2 regions of the Cytobacillus sp. C11.1 genome follow, and region 2 is predicted to be linked to the other one. Evidence: riboswitches for the same ligand, from Rfam matches in the RefSeq annotation. Region 2 holds a riboswitch; the other holds the start of a gene.

Region 1 (3,210 bases), 2.4 Mb from region 2:
CTCATTTTTCGAAATTCCTTCTTGTTCCATATATCTGCTAACACAGTAAAACCAATTCCGCCAATAATAAATAATAATGTAATGACAATGTTTATCACCGGATCACCCACATAGCCCATCAGGCTGTCTGACCACAAAGCAAACCCGGCATTATTGAAGGCTGAAATAGAATGAAAAAAACTATAATACAAGCCTTTTCCCCATCCAAACTCAGGCACCCATCTAAGTGATAAAAACACCATGGCTACAAGTTCAATAATAATGGAAAATATAAATAAATTTCTAACTAGATAAATAACTCCTCCAATAGAGGTTTGATTTAATGCCTGCTGGACGATTAAGCGCTCCTTAATTCCAATCTTTTTGCCAAGCACCATATAAATGAGAATAGCAAAAGACATGATTCCCAGCCCGCCTAGCTGTATTAAGGAAACAATAACGATCTCTCCGAAAAGGGTGTAGGCAGTTTCCGTATCCACAACGGCAAGTCCGGTTACTGTCATGGCTGATGTAGCGGTAAACAGTGCATCTATCCAGCTTACTGATTCGGTCGCTGCAAAAGGCAGCTTAAGTAAAAGGGTTCCTAACACTATACATATAGCAAAAACTAAAATAAGCAGCTGAGATGGGTTAAGTTTGATTATCCCCTTCTTCACACTACACTCCTTCTTTCTCAAATCGGTTAATATCTTTGTTATGACCCATAACGATCAAAACGTCATCCTTTAAAATGACCTCCTCGGCTGATGGGGACACGATAATTTCTTTTCCTCTTTGAATCCCAACAATATTGCACCCGTATTTTGCTCTAATATCAAGTTCTATTAGCGATCTATTATGAACCTTTTTGGAAGCAATAATTTCAACCATACTGTAATCCTCTGATAGCTCAATGTAATCAATAATTTTATCTGAAACAATATGGTTCGCTATCCTTTTTGCCATATCCCTTTCCGGATGAATGACACGGTCCACACCTATTTTTTCAAGGACTCTTGCGTGGTACTCGTTATGCGCTTTTGCCCATACTTGCGGTATCCCTATTTCTTTCAATACCAATGAAGTCAGGATGCTCGATTCGATATTTTCTCCAAAAGATACAAAAGCATGATCTATGTTTCTAACACCCACTTGCTTCAAAGCTTCTTCGTCAATCCCATTAATTTGAACAGCAAAGGTAACAAACTGGGAATAGAGATTCACTTTTTCCTGATCAATATCTATTGCTAAAACCTCAGCACCCAATTCATGAAATTCTTTAACCAGGCTGCCGCCAAATCGCCCTAAACCAAATACAGCATATTGCTTTTTCATAACAAATTCCCTTCCTTTCTAAAAATGAACACAAAAAAGACCATTCTTAATAAAAGAATGGTCAATGGCAGCATTAACCCTTCTCTCAGTAGCGCTTACGGAGTTAGCTGTCGGATTAGGGATTGAGAGTATCCCTTCTCAGCTTAATTTGCCAAGATTCACCCCAAGATAAACATGGTTTATCAGAATTGGTTCCCCCGCTCAAAAGATTCAGCTTAAGGTATATATAAAAAATAATAAATTTAAATTACTCCTTTTATTTTCTGGTGTCAATACTATTTAATAAAACTTATCAATGGCAGTTTAATAATTCTGCAAAGCGCTTACATAAAGATAATAATATTTAGCCTAAGGGCTTAAAAAATGCCTGCTAATAAACCGATGAATAACATAATAATAATTGGCTGGAATGAAAGAACCCCACACCCTTAATACAAAAAATAATCAATCCCTATTCAAATGATAGATTAACTGGACAACGCCTGAGGAGAACGACCTTGTATGAACCAATTTCAAATTTAATCTCTTTTGTATATCATTAAACAACGGTTTTCCTTCTCCCAAAATAACAGGATGAACAGATATTCTAAACTCATCAACAAGCCCTAAATTAATAAAACTGGTAATAAGGCTGGCTCCACCATATAACCAAATGTCTTTACCAGGCTTATTCTTTAACTTATTGACTTCTTCCACTATCTGATCATTTATAAATATCGCTTGATTATCCGTCCCTTTAAGCGATCTGGAAAACACATATTTTTGTTTGCTATGAACTGCTTCCCACATTTCTTTTTCAGTTTCTGCATCTTCTATTTCTGGAGTAAATTGCCCCCATAGTTCATAACTCTTTCTTCCATATAAAATGGCATCAATTTGATTTAAGAAATGATTAAACTCCATGTCCGGGTCCATTATGCACCAATCAACTTCTCCATTTTTCCCTTCAATAAAACCATCTAACGTAACTGCTAAATCTAAAATGATTTTTCTCTGCTTTCCCTCCATAGACAAAGTTATGCCTCCTTTTAGTTGTTTAAATATTAATTTTCGCTCCATAAAAGGAAAAAACCCGCACAGGATTGGCGAGCTTTCTTATCGTAATCACCTGATATTAAAAGAGCGACATGAAAGCCTTTCTCTAGGTGATCCGTTCTTAAAAATCAAATTTATTTTTGACTGTCTGTACAAAATTCAGACTCTTAGCGAGCCACGGAAACCCCTAGCACCATAATAGGAATCTGCTCCGTTATGGTACATAAAGACAGTGTCGTAGCGACGGTCACAAAAGATAGCCCCGCCCAGTTTTCTAATATTAGCAGGTGTTTGCACCCAGCTCGACGTTTTCATATCGAAATGATCTAGCTTCTGCAGCTCCCGGTATTGTTCCTCTGTTAAAAGTTCAATGCCCATGGAAGCGGCCATATCAATCGCGTTATTTTCTGGTTTATGCTTTTTCCTTGCCTCCAGCGCTTCACGGTCGAAGCAAACACTTCTGCGGCCTTTAGGACTTTCCGCTGAACAATCATAAAAAATGTATTCATCCTTCTCTTGATCATAACCAACAACATCCGGTTCACCGCCAGTTCTTTCCATTTCATTGAGCGACCACACTTTTTCCGCATGAGCTTCAAGCTTAGCTTGGATTTTAGTCCATTCAAGACCTTCGTGGCGGTGCCTATTTTTTTCAAAACGGGCTTTCAATGTTTGGAGTAATTCTTCACGTTCTTCTAGTGGCAACTCCTTTTTATTGCTCTTTGTCAAATTAGTTTCCTCCTTATTCATAATGGTTTTGACTATATGTAGATATTTTTTTCATGCAAATAGCTATGTGAATTCAGTTTACAATACAGTATATAATTGAGTAAACCCACTCCTCCACAAACTGGCTCGATA
Region 2 (3,210 bases):
GATGAACATAAGAAGCATGGTAACAAGCTGGGAGCCTAATGTTAATTCTCCCGTATTGAGGGAGTTAAATCCTGCAGTCCTGGGAACAACCCCATGAAAATAAGCACCCAGTATTTTATCTTTTAAAGACAAATCGCCTAAAGTTCCGGGATTACTATATTCAAGCGCAAAAATAAAAATGGCTCCTAATAAATTAAGGATAAGTGTCATCAGCAGAACAAGTTTTGTATGCAAAGAAAGCCTCTTTAGACTTCTGTTTCTTTTAATATCAAGCACAACGATATAGCCAATTCCCCCGATTATAAAAAGAAAGCTGAGCGTCAGTATAACGGTAAAGTCGCCAACGTATTCCGTTACACTTCTGAACTCGCCCATAATATCAAACCCTGCATTATTAAAGGCCGATACTGAGTGAAAAACACCATAGTATATAGAACGCGGAAACCCAAAATCAGCTGCCCAGCGAATAGATAATATAATTGCACCGATTGCTTCAATTAACAGCGTGAAGCCAACAACAAATTTTACGAGCCGTACCATGCCCTCAATAGAAAGCTGATTTAAAGATTCCTGAATCATCAGCCTTCCTTTCAAGCCAATGTTCTTCCCCATCATGATAGCAATGAGAACGCCAAATGTCATAAAACCGAGGCCGCCAATCTGGATAAGGATCATTAAAACAACCTGGCCAAACGTAGTAAAGGTTGTTTCGGTATCCACTACTACCAAGCCGGTTACACAGACAGCAGAGGTTGCTTCAAACAAGGCATCAATAAAAGACAAATGGTGCCTATCTTTGGTAGCAAAAGGAAGCATAAGCAGCAGCGTTCCCACAGCAATCAGGCAAAGAAATCCAATCGACAAAGCCTGGGCAGGATTCATTCTGATCCACGTGGTGGGCCGTTCCATTCTTCTTGGTCCCTTATTCATAATCATTAACTCCTTAGATTAATAATGTGTTAATATGCTTTTCAGCTCTAAGACCGCCCTATACCCCTATTCTTTCAAACCTGCTGATATCTCTGTTATGGCCCATCACGATGAGTACATCGCCTTTTAAAATAATTTCCTCAGCTGGCGGTGATACGATAATCTCTTTTCCGCGCTGGATCCCAACAATGTTACATCCATACTTTGCGCGTATGTCTAAATCTAATAAGGATTTATTATGGATTTTCTCTGAAGCAATAATTTCCACCATACTGTAGTCCTCCGAGAGTTCTATATAATCAATTATCTTATCCGAAACAATATGGTGGGCAATTCGTTTCGCCATATCCCTCTCAGGGTGAATCACTCGATCAACACCAATTTTCTCAAGAACTCTTGCATGATATTCATTATGCGCTTTGGCCCAAACCTGTGGAATTCCCATCTCCTTTAACAACAATGATGTTAAAATGCTTGATTCAATATTTTCCCCAAAGGAAACAAAGGCATGGTCAATATTTCTAATTCCTGCTTGTTTAATGGCAGCTTCGTCAATGCCATTGATTTGTACCGCATAAGTCACAAACTGAGCGTATTGGTGCACTTTTTCCTGGTCTACATCAATTGCCAAAACTTCTACACCCATATCATAGAACTCTTTTACCAAACTGCCTCCAAAACGTCCCAAACCAAACACAGCGTATTGTTTTTTCATTAAAGAATTTCCCTTCTTTTAAAAATAAGCACAAAAAGACCACTCTTAAAAAAAGAATAGTCAATGGTTATCATTAACCCTTCTCTCGATTCGGCTTACGGAGTTAGCTGTCGGATTAGGGATTGAGAGTATCCCTTCTTAACTTAATATGCTAAGATTCACCCCAAGATAAACCAGGTTTATCAAAAATGGTTCCCCCGCTCATAAAGGATTCAGCAAAAAGGTCTGTTTATGAAATTGATAAATATAAATTACTCCCGTGCTGTTCCGTTGTCAACATATTTCTTTATTTAATAAAAAAAGGAGGCGAGTCAATATCCGCCTCCTTAATGAACGACTTTCTCGCGTTCAAAATGATTCATATCCGTTAATTCGATCATGTACTCATAATTGGCAATGGTGTTTTGAAGCTTCTCTTTTTCTTCATCCACTACATTTGGGTCATTCATTTTATTCATTAATTCTACCTTGGTAGCTTCTAGTTTTTCTTTAACTTCTAAGTAGTTCATATCCATCACCCCTAAATATTTATTAAAAGGAAATATGAAACCGCCTTCCTTTCTATCTTTATTATAATGCCAGATTCCACTCCAGTTATCAGAATATATTGAGGATTTGTGAATCTTATCTAAAAAAAGACACTTCCTTTTCAAGAAAGCGCCATTCATAAATCTTATTCCCAGATAGCTGATGCCCATTCAGGATGATCAATAAATGGATTGCGGTTGTGCTGGTAGTCCGTGTAGATAATTTCGTTTCTTCTTCGCTCTAAATTATCGACTGGATCCTCTTTATGCCATTGCAGTAAAACAGACATTTTTCCATGATATGGTACAGATCCATTATTAACCTGGTTATTTAACTCTAAATCAATTTCTCCGCTATCCCCTTCATAACGGACGGCCATGTAAAATAGCATCCGCGCTACATCACCTTTTACATTATCCCTTGGCTCCCACGAATCTGAGTCGTAATAGTTGCCAATTGCCTCTGAATGCTGAATGCCGCCATTATCAAAGTCAAGATTGCTTCTGGAGCTATTAACTGATACGTCTGTCGGCCGCAAATGATGCAAGTCAGTTCCAGCACCCATGGCTGTGCCAAAGTCTCCATGTGATTTTGCCCAAACATGTTCCCGATTCCAGTCATTAACTCCTGTCCCATTGGTGAACTTGCCTTGTGAGCGACCTGTATAAAGAAGGAGAACATTATTGGGATTATTCGGATCTTCATCTGTTTCCCGAAGTGCATCCCATACATTTGAATAAGAGATCTCTATGTGGTCGTCAATGATATTGTGGAGTGCCGTTTTTAACGCCTCTCCTGTTTTTCCGTCCGCAGCATCATAATAACCATCAGCAGGTTCTGGCTCAGGTGGTGTTACCCCATCTCCTTGAAGTTCAAAAGCTGTTCCATTTTTCAGTCCAGGGTGAGAAAAATAAGCAGTAAGAGTGCCGGTAACCTTAATCTGCTTTCCCATTAAGGCTGGAGTCGATCTTAAACCAAAAGCAGAACGAAATGATGAGGGGATTTGAACATAAATCATGTTTGCCGTATTGCTCTCT

What was found. A riboswitch is a leader RNA that binds a small molecule or an ion and turns the genes downstream of it on or off. The one in region 2 is predicted to bind cyclic di-AMP.
Region 1: linked by a shared signal. The riboswitch ahead of AC3ZVC_RS01800 (potassium channel family protein) and the one ahead of AC3ZVC_RS14625 (potassium channel family protein) in region 2 are both predicted to bind cyclic di-AMP.

The regions. Positions count from the first base shown of each region.
Region 1 covers NZ_CM176935.1:366,128-369,337, forward strand. The annotation lists gene AC3ZVC_RS01795 (TrkH family potassium uptake protein) at 1-656, opposite strand, end outside; gene AC3ZVC_RS01800 (potassium channel family protein) at 658-1,314, opposite strand; cyclic di-AMP (ydaO/yuaA leader) riboswitch at 1,392-1,540, opposite strand; gene AC3ZVC_RS01805 (dihydrofolate reductase family protein) at 1,759-2,322, opposite strand; gene AC3ZVC_RS01810 (DUF4256 domain-containing protein) at 2,509-3,078, opposite strand.
Region 2 covers NZ_CM176935.1:2,931,097-2,934,306, reverse strand. The annotation lists gene AC3ZVC_RS14630 (TrkH family potassium uptake protein) at 1-936, opposite strand, end outside; gene AC3ZVC_RS14625 (potassium channel family protein) at 989-1,645, opposite strand; cyclic di-AMP (ydaO/yuaA leader) riboswitch at 1,723-1,873, opposite strand; gene AC3ZVC_RS14620 (DUF3896 family protein) at 1,972-2,154, opposite strand; gene AC3ZVC_RS14615 (endonuclease) at 2,319-3,210, opposite strand, start outside.